3 regions of the Desulfovibrio piger genome follow, and region 1 is predicted to be linked to each of the others. Evidence: predicted binding sites of a transcription regulator. Region 1 holds the regulator's gene; each other region holds the start of a gene.
What was found. The regulator sigma-54, encoded in region 1, starts transcription at its own class of promoters, with help from an activator protein. The targets are predictions, from matches to a motif close to CTGGCACGGNNNNTGCTT.
Positions count from the first base shown of each region.

Region 2: the regulator sigma-54 is predicted to act here: its motif matches at 3,112-3,129, upstream of DESPIGER_RS07220 (DVU0150 family protein).
Region 3: the regulator sigma-54 is predicted to act here: its motif matches at 2,473-2,490, upstream of nifJ (pyruvate:ferredoxin (flavodoxin) oxidoreductase).

Region 1 covers NZ_LT630450.1:284,798-289,770, forward strand. Annotated here, with positions in the region: gene DESPIGER_RS01485 (CTP synthase) at 1-1,538, shown strand, start outside; gene rpoN (RNA polymerase factor sigma-54) at 1,718-3,148, shown strand; gene hpf (ribosome hibernation-promoting factor, HPF/YfiA family) at 3,171-3,710, shown strand; gene rapZ (RNase adapter RapZ) at 3,752-4,654, shown strand; gene DESPIGER_RS01505 (PTS sugar transporter subunit IIA) at 4,723-4,973, shown strand, end outside.
Region 2 covers NZ_LT630450.1:1,556,308-1,561,280, forward strand. Annotated here, with positions in the region: gene DESPIGER_RS07200 (hypothetical protein) at 1-487, opposite strand, end outside; gene DESPIGER_RS07205 (hypothetical protein) at 598-912, opposite strand; gene DESPIGER_RS07210 (DUF4881 domain-containing protein) at 1,044-1,634, opposite strand; gene DESPIGER_RS07215 (sulfite exporter TauE/SafE family protein) at 1,646-2,701, opposite strand; gene DESPIGER_RS07220 (DVU0150 family protein) at 2,720-3,025, opposite strand; gene DESPIGER_RS07225 (sigma 54-interacting transcriptional regulator) at 3,256-4,973, shown strand, end outside.
Region 3 covers NZ_LT630450.1:2,253,756-2,258,728, forward strand. Annotated here, with positions in the region: gene nifJ (pyruvate:ferredoxin (flavodoxin) oxidoreductase) at 1-2,316, opposite strand, end outside; gene DESPIGER_RS10115 (FAD-dependent oxidoreductase) at 3,030-4,739, opposite strand; gene selB (selenocysteine-specific translation elongation factor) at 4,930-4,973, opposite strand, start outside.

The DNA of each region.
Region 1 (4,973 bases):
TCACCATCCAAAAGCTGGATCCGTATATCAATGTTGACCCCGGCACCATGAATCCCTTCCAGCACGGCGAAGTGTTCGTGACCGATGACGGGGCCGAGACCGACCTGGACCTGGGCCACTACGAACGTTACCTCAACGTGCCCATGTCGCGCAAGAACAACACCACTTCCGGCGCCATCTACAACCACGTGATCGCCAAGGAACGCCGGGGCGACTACCTGGGCGGCACCGTGCAGGTGATCCCCCACATCACCGACGAGATCAAGCATACCGTGCTTTCCCTGGCCGAAGGTGACAATGCCCCTGACGTGGCCATCATCGAGATCGGCGGCACCGTGGGCGACATCGAGGGCCTGCCTTTCCTGGAGGCCATCCGCCAGCTCAAGTCCGAGCTGGGCCGTGACAACTGCCTGAACATCCACCTGACGCTGGTGCCCTACCTCAAGGCCGCCGGTGAGCACAAGACCAAGCCCACCCAGCACAGCGTCAAGGAGCTGCTTTCCATCGGCATCCAGCCCGACATCATCCTCTGCCGCTGCGAGCACAGCATCCCCGAGGAGATGCGCCGCAAGATCGCCCTGTTCTGCAACGTGGACCAGGATGCCGTCTTCTCCTCCGTGGATGTGGGCAACATCTATGAAGTGCCCCTGCGTTTCTATGAGGAGGGCTTTGACCAGAAAGTGGCCATCATGCTGCGACTGCCCGCGCGTAACGCCCATCTGGAAGACTGGAAGAAGCTGGTCTACGACTGCGCCAATCCCCAGGGCAGCGTGACCATCGCCATCGTGGGCAAGTATGTGGACCTGAAGGAAGCCTACAAGAGCCTGCACGAAGCCCTGATCCACGGCGGTGTGGCCAACCGCGTTTCCGTGAACCTGCGTTACGTCAATTCCGAGAACGTGGACGACAGCAACGTGGCCGCCACCTTTGCCGGCTGCGACGGCATCCTGGTGCCCGGCGGCTTCGGCTATCGCGGCGTGGAGGGCAAGATCGCCGCCATCCGCTATGCCCGCGAAAACCGCATCCCCTTCTTCGGCATCTGTCTGGGCATGCAGTGCGCTGTCATCGAGTTCGCCCGCCATGTGGCCGGCCTGGAAGACGCCAATTCCGAAGAGTTCGATCCCCTGAGCGCCCACAAGGTCATCTACCTGATGACCGAATGGTTCGACTTCCGCACCAAGAACCTGGAAAAGCGCGATGCCGAGAGCGACAAGGGCGGCACCATGCGTCTGGGCGCCTACCCCTGCAAGATCATCCCCGGTACCCGCGCCTTTGAGGCCTACGGCAAGGAGCTGGTGGAGGAACGCCACCGCCACCGCTACGAATTCAACAACGCTTTCAAGGATCTGCTGGAAGAGAAGGGCATGGTCTTCAGCGGTACCGCTCCCGACGGCTCCCTGATGGAGATCGTGGAGCTGCCCGACCATCCCTGGTTCCTGGGCTGCCAGTTCCACCCCGAATTCAAGTCCCGCCCCATGGCGGCGCATCCCCTGTTCCGTGAATTCATCAAGGCCGCCAAGGACAACCACAGGAAATAGGGCTTTTGTGCACGAAAAGCCGTTCAGGACGCTCCGCCGGCGCGGGGCGTCCTTTTTTTATGCAATGACTTGAAATATTCCCTTTTTTATGCTCGCAAGCCCGCCTCCCTTGCCTATTGGTGCAGCATGTGGCATGGTATTTGAAAAGTAGAAAATTTTTACTGACAGGATAGCACCCCATGGCATTGGAACTTCGTCAACAACTCAAATTGTCGCAGCAGCTGGTCATGACCCCCCAGCTGCAGCAGGCCATCAAGCTGTTGCAGCTTTCTCGTGTCGAACTTCTGGAGACCGTCCAGCAGGAATTGCTGGAGAATCCTTTCCTGGAAGAGGCCCCGGCCAATGAGCCCGTAGCCCAGCAGGACCAGGAAGAGCCCCGGCATGAGAAGCCCCAGGACGAAGTCTATGACGCGGATCTGTCCCGCAATGCCGACTGGGAGGAATATCTTGGCGAGTTCGCCAGCACGCCGCGTACCTCGCAGGGCCGGGAGCTGGAGATCGCGGAAGAGATCTCCCCCCTGGAGGCCCGCTATTCGGCCAAGCCCACGCTGGAAGGGCATCTGCTCTGGCAGCTGCACCTTTCGACCCTGACGGACGAACAGAAGGCGATCGGCGAGATCATCATCGGCAACCTGGGTTCTTCGGGCTATCTGCGCGCCAGCGTGGAGGAGATCGCCGAGATGGCGTCCACCACGCCGGAGGCCGTGCAGACGGTGCTGGAGCGCGTGCAGCTCTTCGATCCGGTGGGCGTGGCGGCCCGGGATGCCCGCGAATGCCTGCTGGTGCAGCTGAAGAACCTGCGCTATGACCGTGACCCCATCCTGATGGAACTGGTGCAGTCGCATCTGGAAGACCTGGAGGCCCACCGCTACAAGCCCCTGCTGCGCAAGTTCAAGCTGGACATGGAAGGCCTGCGCGAATACCTGGACATCATCCAGTCCCTGGAGCCCCTGCCCGGTGCCAGCTTCGACAGCAGCGAGCCCACCTATGTGAGCCCCGACGTCTTCGTGTACAGTGTCGGCGACGAATTCGTCATCCTGCTCAACGAGGAGGGCCTGCCGCATCTGCAGCTCTCCAGCATGTTGCGTGATGGCGTTCCCTCCTGTAATGAAAAAGAGAAGGACTACGTTTCGGAAAAAATACGTTCGGCCTCCTGGCTCATCCGCAGTCTGTACCAGCGGCAGCGGACGCTGTATAAAGTGGTGGAAAGCATCGTCAAGCACCAGCAGCCCTTTTTCCGCGACGGCGTCACCAAGCTCGCGCCGCTCATCCTCAAGGATATCGCCGACGATATCGGGATGCACGAGTCCACGGTCAGCCGCATCACCACCAACAAATATGTGGCGACGCCGCACGGCATCTTCGAGCTCAAATTTTTCTTCAACAGCGGGCTTGAACTGGACGATGGAAGTCAGGTAGGCTCTGAAAGTGTCAAGGCCCTGATCAAAAAGTTCATCGCTGCTGAAGATCCCAAATCGCCCCTGAGCGATGAGCGGCTCGGCGAGCTGCTCAAGGAACAGTTGAAGGTCAACATCGCACGGCGCACGGTGGCCAAGTACCGCACGGCGCTGAACATCCCCTCATCCTCAAAGCGCAAGGAACATTTCTGATTCCTGCACCACGGGAGGTTCTATGAACATTGCTTTCACTTTCAAGAACTTCGAGGCCTCCGATCATCTGAAGAAGTATGCCCGTCGCCGCATGGAAAAGATGGGGCGCTTTTTTGGCAAGGCTTCCGGACTGGAAGTCGGTGTTGTGCTTACTGTGGACAAGTTCCGGCATCGCTGTGAAGTGACCATCGCCGGCGAGGGGCTGCACCTGAGCGCTTCCGAACAGTCTTCCGACATGTATGCCGCCATCGACCTTGTGGTGGACAAGGTCGAGGCCCAGATCAAGAAGCACGTCTCGCGCGTCAAGGAACAGCGCCGTCAGGCCCGCAACGCCAATGTGGACGTGTTCACCTACAACCTGGAAGCCGATCCCGATGAAGAGCCCGCCGTGGTGGGCACCGAGCGCTTTGCGCCCAAGCCCCTGCATCTGGACGAAGCCCTGATGCAGCTGGAATCCATCGGCAGTGACTTCCTGGTCTTCATCAATGCCGAGACCGACCGCGTCAATGTGGTGTACCGCCGCCGCATCGGCGGCTATGCCGTCATCGACCCTGTCCTGTAAAGACTTCGGGGCCCCCGCAAGGGGGCCCCTTCGAGAGTGCCATGAGCCAGACATCATCCGATGAAGCGGCCACGCCTGTCCAGGTCTGCATCGTCACCGGCCTTTCAGGGGCCGGTAAGAGTACGGCGTTGCAGGTCTTTGAGGACTTGCGCTATTTTACCGTGGACGGACTGCCTGCCGGGCTGGCCGCCGAGATGGCGGACATGATGCGGCGCGAATCCATGGAGCGTTTCCGGGGCATGGCCCTGGGCATGGACATGCGGCAGCAGGATTTTCTGGAAGAGCTCAACGTGGCCCTTGCCCGGCTTGCGGAACACGGTGTCCGGCCCATGCTGCTCTTTCTGGAGGCCGGACCGCAGGAGCTCATGCGGCGTTACGCCACGACCCGCCGGCCGCACCCGCTGGAACGCGAGGGCATGGGGCTTGAGGATGCCCTGCGCGAGGAGCGCGCGCGGCTGGCCCCTGTGCGCGAGATGGCGGATCTGGTCATAGATACCAGCCGTTTTTCCATCCATGACCTGCGCCGTGCCATCCAGAAGCGCTGGAGCAGGACGCCGGGCAGGCTGCGGGCCATCCGTGTCAACGTCATCTCGTTCGGCTTCAAGTATGGTGTCCCGCGCGAGGCGGATTTCGTCTTTGACCTGCGCTTCCTGCCCAACCCCTATTTTGTAGAGAAATTGCGTCCTCTCAGCGGCAAGGACAAGGCGGTCCGTGACTATGTCTTTGCCACCGAGGCAGCGCAGGAATTCGAGAAAAAGCTTTTCGACCTGGTGCGCTTCATGCTGCCGCAGATGGAAGCGGAAGGCCGCTACCGGGTGGCCATAGCCGTGGGCTGCACCGGTGGCCGCCACCGCTCCGTGGCCACGGCCGAGGCCCTGTTCCAGATGCTGCGCCAGGCGGATTATCCGGCCAGTCTTGAGCACAGGCACCTTGAACTTGGCTAGGAAAGCTGGCACTCTTGGCATTACATGCTGCATTTTGCAGAAATTTCAGTTCCAGCGCGAGGTATGTCATGTCGGAACAGCAATCTTCCACCCAGGTCGGCATCATCGTCGTTGCCCATGCCGACTATGGTTCTGCCATGCTGCGCACGGCGGAGTTCATCCTTGGTACCCTGAGCGACTGCACCTCCATCAGCGTGGACATCGCCCAGGAAGTGCCCGAGACCGTGCGCCGTCTGGATGATGCCGCCCAGCGGCTGGACAAGGGCGCCGGGGTCATCATCCTCACCGACATGTTCGGCGGCACCCCCACCAACCTGGC
Region 2 (4,973 bases), 1.3 Mb from region 1:
TGAACCCCAGCAGGGACACGGTCAGGGAAAAGGAGCCCTGGCGCAGGCTGGCGGTGTCGCTCCAGACAGTGATCTCGTAGCGCTGCGTGGCGCTGGCCGGTGTGCCGCGCACCCGGACGCTCAGCGTGTAGGTGCCGGGGGCAGCCCCGTGCTCCGCCACGATCTCGCCGCGCCACATGGCGTTGCCGAACCAGTAGCTGGCAAAAAAGCCGTCCAGGCGGAAAGCCAGCGGCGCGCCTTCCGGGGCCACGGAGACCAGCAGGTCGCTGTCCCGCGGCTTGTCGATGCCGATGGGGCCGGAAAGCATGGTGCCCTGCCCGGCAATGATGTCCAGATGGCTGGATCCGGCCCGCATGAGGCCCTGCAGACCGTCCGCAAGGACGAGGACGGCCAGCCCCAGCACAAGGGCGGCCAGCAGGCCCGTGCGGCGCTGGCGTTCTTTGAGGGCCGGCAATGTCTGCCAGAAGGAAAGGGGGGTGTCGCTCATGGGAACAGTCTAGAAGAAGAGGGGCCTTCCGGCAAGCCCGCCGCCTCCGCTTCGGGCCCCGGCCCAAAGCGGCGGGGACGGAGGGCGGCGGGCTTTTCCGGAGGCGAATGTCAGCGAACGATCCCCAGACGGTCCCGGGGCTGTTCCAGCACCCGCCAGTAGACCAGGCTGGCGCCCTGCCGGGGCAGTTCGATGTAGGTGGCGCCTTCATCGGCATACAGCTGGCGGATCTTGCGGATCAGGGCGAACGCCCCCATCCAGACAGGGATGGAGATGCCAAAGAACCAGAGGCAGAACGTGCCCATGGAGGACATGGGAGCACGGGACGCCATGTACATGCCCAGGAAGACAGCGGCGATCATCACCACGTTGGCGGCGATGCGGACGATGCTGCAATACAGGGAACGCTTGTAGCTGCTGGTCATGGCGGGCTCCTTGGCGGGAAGAGGGTCTCTTATCAAAAGACTGCCGGGAAAGGGTCTTCACGGCAGTCTCGTCTGGAGGGAGGGGTGGGGGGCGGAGGGGCCGCCCCCCTGGTTGTGGATGCTGCTGTTGCTTACTTCTTGAAGATGTTGGTGCGGGTGATGTTCATGAACCGCAGGGCCTGATGCTTGGCATTTTCCTTGTAGTACATGCGGACTTCGTCACCGGCTTCCCAGGTGGCCGGGGGCATGTCCAGCTTGTCGGCAGGGATGGTGAAGGTCACCAGGGCCTGCAGGCGGCCGGAGTATTCGGTCACGGTCATCTTGTCCTTGTCGATGATGGGGAAGGTCTTGCCCTGCACCTTGGGATGGGTGCGCTTGATGCCCTTCTCCACATCGGTGAACTGCACGTTCAGGACTTCCAGAGCCTTGGTCGCGGGGTTGTAGATGGTGACGGTGGACTTGTCGAGGTCGAACATCACGCGGCCGCCGGGGACGGGCAGGGGACCGATTTCAGCCGGGTCGGCGGGCAGGGTGTACTCATGGATGCCGCCGGAGTAGTGGGGGTTGAGCTGGTCATGGTTGACGTCCAGCACCACCAGCAGGGTTTTGGTTTCGGGGTTGAAGGCCACGCAGCGGCCCTGTTCCACCTGGCCGAATTCGCACGCGGTCAGACCGAGGCTGAGCGCCAGTACCAGAGTCAGAATTACGTTACGCATTCTCATGTGCTGCCTCCTTAACCCTGGCGCTTCTTGGCTGCGAGTTCAGCCTTGGCGCCCTGCACCATACGGACGGCGATGTAGATGGAGATACCACTCACGAAGCCCAGAACCACCACGGTAGCCACGCCATTGATGAAGCCGGAGTAGGCGGGGAAGTAAGGCTGGATGAGCTTCAGGATCACGGAAGCGAGGCAGCCCAGCACGGCGGTACCGAAGGCGACGCGGATGCCGTAACCCTTGATGTACTTGGTGGCAACGGCGCCGATCTGGGCACCCACGGCGGCCCCGATCAGCATGATGAGGGCGGCCACGAGTTCAACACGACCCTTGTAGGTGAACGAAGCGGCGCCGTACAGGCCGGAGATGGCCACTTCGAAGAGGTCCGTACCCACGGCCACGTGGGTGGGGCAACCGACCAGGTACACGAGGGCGGGCATGCGGATCAGACCGCCGCCGATACCGAGGATACCGGCCAGCCAGCCAGTGGCGAGGGACATCACGACGGGCAGCCACATGGAGCAGTAGATGCCGGCGGCGTGGTAGTGGACCATGGGGGGAATGCGGATGGCGTGCAGCTTGGAGGCCCAGTCGATACCGGTAGCGGTCTTGGACAGTTCCTCACCGCGGGCAGCGGCTTCGCGTTCCTTCTTCTTGCGCAGGGCCACGTCATGGAAGACCATCCAGGCCATGGCGATCAGCAGCACCACGTACAGCCAGCGCACGACCTGGTCGACGGAACCCAGGCGTTCCAGCCACATGAGCATCTGGGCGCCCAGTTCCACGCCCACGATGGTACCGACCAGCATGGTCAGACCGAGCTTGTAGTCAACGTTGCCGAACTTGCCGTGCCGCAAGGTCGAGATCAGGGATTTGCCGGCCATGTGGGCCATGTCGGTGCCCACGGCGAAGGCCATGGGGAAGCCGAGGATGTTCAGACCGGGGGTAACCATCCAGGCACCGCCCATACCAAAGAAACCACCGATGATGCCGACGCCGAGGCCCAGAATGATCAGACCGGGCCAGAAAATCGTCACGCCGGAAATGGGCATCAAAACATACAACCAATCCATGTTTTCCTCCCTTCCGGCCTAGTGTTCAGCCAGCTCGCGGTGCTTGAGGTCGATGCCGATGTGCGACATGACGAGGTCGGCCAGGATGCCGAAGATACAACCGGTCACAGGAATGATGATGATGGTCAGGATGGTGAAGTACAGATGGCTGTCATTGTACATCTGCGCCCACCACAGCATGAGCCCATCCAGGCGACGGGTATCGGCCACGATGACCACGTTCGCCGCGGCCTTCTTGGCAGCCAGGGCCAGGGAAGGCATCATGACCAGCAGCATGACGAAGCTGCCCGCAATGGCTGTCCAGAGCTTGCGCATCATTTTCATGTTCTCCTCCGGGTCTTGGGGTTGTTACATCCAGATCCTGCGTCCCACGGCAGGACCATTCGTCCCAAACTTCACATGCTCTTTTTAAGCAACACCCGTGCCAGTTTCACTAAAAATGCCGAAAATCGTTGACTGGCAACACTCCGAAGTTTTTTTCCCCTTGCGAAAACTGCGCATTGCGGATAGATTTTCGGGAAAGTTGCACGCTTTTTGCGTTATCGGGAGGATGTATGCGCAGCTGGACCAGACCCGTCCTGGGAAATTCGCTGGATACCACCCGCTTCTTCGTCAACCGCAGCATGACAGGCCGGGTGCTTTTGCTTGGTTTGCCGCTTTTGACGCTGATTTTATTGCTTGTTTTCCTCGCAACGGGACGCAGTATCGAGACCCTCGTCAACCGCGCAATAGCCCGCAATGCCCAGTTGCAGGCCCAGGCCATGAGCCTTTCGCTTGAGCAAATTCTCACAGAGACCAGGAACCAGCTCCTCATCCTGGCCGCGGGCTCCATGGAACCCAAGGACATGGTGCGGCGCCTCCAGTTCCGCGTGCGCGCCGAGGGCCTGCGCTACCGCGAGGTGGCCTTCATGGGCACGGATCCTTCCCAGCGCTATCTGCTGCTCAGCTACGGCGGCGAGATCATCTCCATCCCTCCCGACATCGCCTCCGCCACCGTGGGCAACCCCTTCACCAGTCTGAGCGCGGCCCAGCGGCCCGGTCATGTGCAGGTCAGCCAGCCCCTGGAAGTGGTCTATTCCATGGTCCCGCTCAACGATTCCGTGCAAAGCATCCCCCTTTACGTCATCCGCTTCTCCACGCCCATCTATGACGCCCAGGGCGTCTTCCAGGGCATGCTCATCCTCTCCCTGGACCTGACCGTCCTGCGTGACGCCATCAGCATGTTCTCCTCGTCGGCCGCGCCCCTGCGCACCGCCGATGACGAGACCCGCATCCGCAGCATCTTTTTCGACAACCAGGGCTGGATGCTCTTCCAGTCCGAGAACCTGGACGCGGACGAGGCCAGCGGCCGCCTCAACAGCGATTCGCTGCGCGCGGGCTTCCAGGGCGAGTTCGGCCGCGCCGGCTTCAGCACCGCCTTCCGGCCCGGCCCCAACCACGTCAACTACTGGGCCATGGTCTCCAGCGTCCAGGGCGGGCATTCCGGCCAGATCTTCCTGGACAACAGCGATGCCTGGGGGCACGAGAACAGCCCCGTGGAAGGCGTCAGCTTCGCGCCCGTGACCTTTGCCGCCAACCCCGACAGCCCGCGCACCATCATGGGCGGCCTGGCCGTGCTGGACACCAGCTTCACCGCCACGCGCACCGGCATCCAGATCGTCGGCATCTACGGCATCTGCCTGCTGGCCGGCATCTGCCTGCTGGGCCTGGGCCTGGCCTGGCTGGCACGCGGCACCACCAAACGCCTGCGCCGCCTGTCCAATGAAGTGAACCTGCGCATCGACAGCCACAGCTCCAACCCGCTGGTGCTGCCGCCCATGCCCCGCGAGCTGGAGCAGCTCAAGGACGCCATCAACGCCCTGCTCCACCGCCTGCGCCGCAGCGAGGAGGAACAGCTCAACCAGCAGCTCATGCAGGACGCCCGCTGGGCCCGCGAGCCCGCCGAGAACATGCCGGAACTGGACGACATCCCCGAGAACGGCCTCGTGGGCACCTCCGCCGCCATGCAGGACCTGCGCGCCAACATCCTCAAGGCCGCGCCCACCATGGCCGACGTCCTCGTCATCGGCGAGACGGGCACCGGCAAGGAGCTGGTCTCGGCGGCCATCCACCAGGCCAGCCCCCGGGCCAACGGCCCCTTCATCACCATCAATTGCGGGGCCCTGGACGAGAACCTGCTCATGGACACCCTGTTCGGCCACGTCAAGGGCGCCTTCACCGAAGCGCGCCAGCCCCGCAAGGGCGCCTTTCTCACGGCCGAGGGCGGCACCCT
Region 3 (4,973 bases), 840 kb from region 1:
GTCGATCTGGGTATCCAGGGGCTTCATGGACAGGGCGCGCTTTTCAGGCTTGGTGGGGCAGACTTCCACGCAGGAGCCGCAGCCCAGGCAGTCTTCGGCGTACACCTGCATGCGGAACTTCATGCCGGTCAGTTCCTTGCCCTTGGCGGGCACGGTCACGAAGCTTTCGGGAGCGCCGGCCAGTTCTTCGTCATTGGCGACCACGGGACGGATGGCGGCGTGGGGGCACACGAAGGAGCACTGGCAGCACTGGATGCAGTTGTCGGCCACCCATTCGGGCACGTTGATGGCCACGCCGCGCTTTTCACAGGCGGCGGTGCCCAGGGGCATGATGCCGGCGGGTTCCATGGCGGACACGGGCAGCTTGTCGCCGCGCTGGGCCAGGATGGGACGCACCACACCGGCGATGTAGTCGTCGTCGCCGCAATGGCAGACTTCGGCGCCTTCGGTGGCGTCAGCCCAGGATTCGGGGTACTTGATCTCGACCAAGGCGTCCATGCCCTTGTCCACGGCGGCGATGTTCATGTTGACGATCTTGTCGCCCTTCATGCCGTAGGTCTTCTTGATGGATTCCTTCAGCAGGGCCACGGCCTTGTCGAAGTCGATGACGTTGGCCAGCTTGAAGAAGGCGGTCTGCATGATCATGTTGATGCGGCCGCCCAGACCCACTTCCTGGGCCACGGCAACGGCGTCAACATTGAAGAACTTCAGGTGCTTGCGGGCGATGGTGCGCTTCATGGAAGCAGGCAGGTGCTTTTCCATGTCTTCCAGCGACCAGTTGGAGTTCAGCACGAAGGTGCCGCCGTCCTTGATGCCGTCCAGGATGTCGTACTGGGTGACATAGGCGGCCTTGTGGCAGGCGATGTAGTCGGCCTGGGTGATGAGGTAGGACGACTGGATGGGGCTCTTGCCGAAGCGCAGGTGGGACACGGTGAAGCCGCCGGACTTCTTGGAGTCGTAAGCGAAGTAGGCCTGGGCGTACATGTCGGTGTTGTCGCCGATGATCTTGACGGCCTGCTTGTTGGCGCCCACGGTGCCGTCGGCGCCCAGACCGAAGAACTTGCACTGCACGGTGCCGGCGGGCACGGTGTCGATCTCTTCTTCAACGTCGAGGCTCAGGTTGGTCACGTCGTCGTTGATGCCCACGGTGAAGTGGTTCTTGGGGGCCAGGCCCAGCATGTTGTCGAACACGGCCTTGGCCATGCCGGGGGTGAAGTCCTTGGAGCCCAGACCGTAACGGCCGCCCACGATGGTGGGAGCTTCGCCCTTTTCCATGAAGGCCGTGCACACGTCCTGGTACAGGGGCTCGCCCAGGGAACCGGGTTCCTTGGTGCGGTCGAGGACGGTGATGGTGGTGGCGGTGGCGGGGATGGCCTGCAGCAGGTGTTCGGCCGAGAAGGGACGGAACAGATGCACTTTCACCAGGCCCACGCGCTGGCCGCGTTCGTTCAGGTAGTTGACGGTTTCCTGGATGACTTCACAGGAGGAACCCATGCTGATGATCACGCGGTCGGCTTCGGGATGGCCCACATAGTCGAACAGGCGATGCTTGCGGCCGGTGATGGCGGCCACTTTCTTCATGTTTTCCAGCACGATGCCGGGCACGGCGTCATAGTACAGGTTGCTGGCTTCGCGGTTCTGGAAGAAGATGTCGGGGTTCTGGGCGGTGCCGCGGATATGGGGATGTTCCGGGTTCATGGCATTGGCGCGGAACTCTTCGACCTTGTCCCAGGGCACCAGCTTGCGGATGTCTTCGTAGTCGATGGTCTCGATCTTCTGCACTTCGTGGGAGGTACGGAAACCGTCGAAGAAGTGGCAGAAGGGCACGCTGGCGTCAAGGGCGGACAGATGGGCGACCAGGGCCAGGTCCATGCATTCCTGCACCGAGGAGGAGCAGAGGAAGGCAAAACCGGTCTGGCGGCAGGCCATGACGTCCTGGTGGTCACCGAAGATGGACAGCGCGTGGGAAGCCAGGGCACGGGCCGAAACATGGAAGACGCCGGGAAGCAGTTCACCGGCGATCTTGTACATGTTGGGGATCATGAGCAGCAGGCCCTGGGAAGCGGTGTAGGTGCTGGTCAGGGAGCCGGCGGCCAGCATGCCGTGCACGGCACCGGCGGCACCGGCTTCGGACTGCATTTCACGCACGGTCACGGTCTGGCCCATGAGGTTCTTGCACCCCTTGGCGGCCATTTCGTCCATGACTTCGCCCATGACGGACGAAGGGGTAATGGGGTAAATGGCAGCCGTGTCCGACAGAGCGTAGGCAATATACGCGGTGGCGTTATTGCCGTCCATGGTTTTCATTTTCGCCATCTGTTCCTCCTTGCGCGTCTATCTTGGCGCGCATGTTTTTCCGGAATGGACACACCGGCAGGCCGGTGGTCTTTCTTGTGCAAACAGAGAGGATCCATCGCATCATGCCGGGGCATGAGGGCCGGAGCGGCCCGGGCGGAAGAAGCCCGAAAAAAACGGCCGGGACCGTGCCTGTTCGCAATGGATGAGCCCTACCACAAAATTGTTTGTTTGAACAGTCTAATGTGGTCAGGCTGTGAAAAAAAATGCACAGGCATTTTTGCAAGAGAAACAAAGGACTTAGGACGATATGGAACCGCTGCGGCCCCGCAGGACGCGTGACCGCCGCCTTTGTCTCTCTTCAGGCTGCCTACTAAAAAGGGCGACAAAAGGCAACTACGGAAAATCCCATGAAATGTGTCATGTGATCATAGCCCGCAAAACGGCGCCGCGCAAGCCTTTGAGGGCCCTTCCCTCCTGGGCGGGACAGGTCGGGCAGGCAGGGCGGGCCCAGCCCCCGGTACGACAGGGAGGGGACCGGGGTGCAGGCGGGCGCCCCGGGGGAGCGGTCTCCGGCGGCAGGCCGGAAAAGCGGTGCAACGGGCAGGCGCGGCGGGGCCTCCGGCGCGTCCCGGGGCATCGCCCGCCCTCCGGGAGGAGGCGGGCCCGCAGGCCGGCACAAAAAAGGGGGCCCCCTGACGGGAGCCCCCTGGACAGGTCACAGGGACAGGTGGCTAGATCTTGCCGCCGGTCTTGAGCACGGCCTGCATGCCGCCGGCCGCGTTGACCACGTCGGTGATGCCGTTGCGGGCCAGGATCAGCACGCTGTCATAGGCGCGCAGACCGGTATTGCAGATGATGGCCACAGGACGGTCCCTGGGCACTTCGCTGACCCGGCTGGGCATTTCTTCCAGCGAGATGGAGTGCCATTCGGGGTGCTGGGCCTGCACGGCCTGCCCGGCCTTGGCGGGACGGGCGTCGATGAAGAAGACATTGTTTTCGGCGCGCTTGTTCCACAGGTCCATGAACTCTTCGGCGGTGATGGGCTTCACCCGGCCGGCCAGCACGTTGTCGGCCACATTGCCCACCACGTTGACCACGTCCATGGCGGCGGCGAAGGGCGGCGCGTAGGAGACCTCCAGGTTGGAGATGTCTTCCACGGTGGGCTTGCCGTACTGCAGCACGGCGGCCACGGCGTCCACGCGGGCCTTGAGGGCGTCACCGGCGGTGCAGGCGCCCTGGATGCCCAGCACGCGGCGGTCGCTCCTGTCCACCACCAGTTCCAGGCTCATCATGTGCTTTTCGGGATAGAAGTGGGCGCGGTCCAGCTGTTCCACGGCCACGGAGATGGCGTCGTAACCTTCCCTGCGGGCGCGTTCCACGGTGAGGCCGGCGCCGCAGAAGGACATGTCGAACAGTTTCACGGCCCAGGTGCCCACGAAGCCGGGGAAGCTGGCGTCGCCGCCGGCCAGGTTGGTGCCGATGACGCGGCCCTGGCGGTTGGCCATGCTGCCCAGGGGCAGGTAGCCCAGCTTGCCGGTGATGAGGTTCTTGATGGCCACGCAGTCGCCGCCGGCGTAGATGTCGGGGTCGCTGGTCTGCATCTTTTCGTTGACCACGATGGCGCCGAAGGGGGCCACTTCCAGACCGGCGTCCCTGGCCAGCTGGCCGTTGGGCAGGAAGCCGGCGGCAAAGATCACCAGCTGGGCGGGCAGCTCGCGCTTGTCGGTGATGACCTTGCACACGGCGCCGTCCTCGCCCTCCAGCCTGACGACCTTTTCGGCGGTGTAGACGGACAGGCCGTGGGCCTCGCAGTCGTGGGCGGCCATTTTGCCCATATTGTGGGAGAGCACGCCGGGCAGCATCTGGTCCATCATTTCCACCACGCTGACCTTGACGCCCCACATGTCGGACAGGGCCACGGCGGCTTCCAGACCGATGAAACCGCCGCCCACGATGACGGCCTCGCTGACCTGGCCGTGTTCGCAGGCCTTGCGGATGGCGTCGGCGGCTTCCAGACGGGTGAGGGTCAGGACGTTCTTGAGGTCGTGGCCTTCCACCGGAGGCATGCGCGGGGTGGCGCCGGTGGCCAGCACCAGCTTGTCGTAGGGCAGCTTTTCTTCCTCGCCGGTGACCACGTTGCGCACCAGCAGGGTCTTGGCGGCGCGGTCGATGGCCAGGGCGCGGGTCTGGTTGCGTACGGTGATGCCTTTCATGGTACGGAAGAATTCGGGGTCACGCACGGTGTGGTAGGGCGTGGCGCGCAGGTCGTCGAGGTTGTTGACCTCGCCGGACACATAGTAGGGGATGCCGCAGCCGCCGTAGGAGATGAAGAGGTTTTCATCCACCAGGGTGATCTCGGCGTCGGGCATCAGGCGCTTGCAGCGGCAGGCCGCCTTGGGACCCAGGGCAACGCCGCCGATAACCAGGATTTTCTGTGCCATGATAGACTCTCCTTGTAGAGCATTTGGCGTTTGAAACGCCGGGCGTCTCAAACCTTGTGCCGTCCGGGGACGGAGCCTCCCGCCCGGACACGGGCGGCCGCGGTCGCGGCCGCCGGAGCATGACGCTGTTGTTGGTCGGGCCTCGGGCGGCGGCCTTCCGGCCACCGGACGGGGGCAGGCATCCCTGCCCCTAACGGCCCCGGTACTGCCGGGTGTCTCCCACCCGGACGGTGA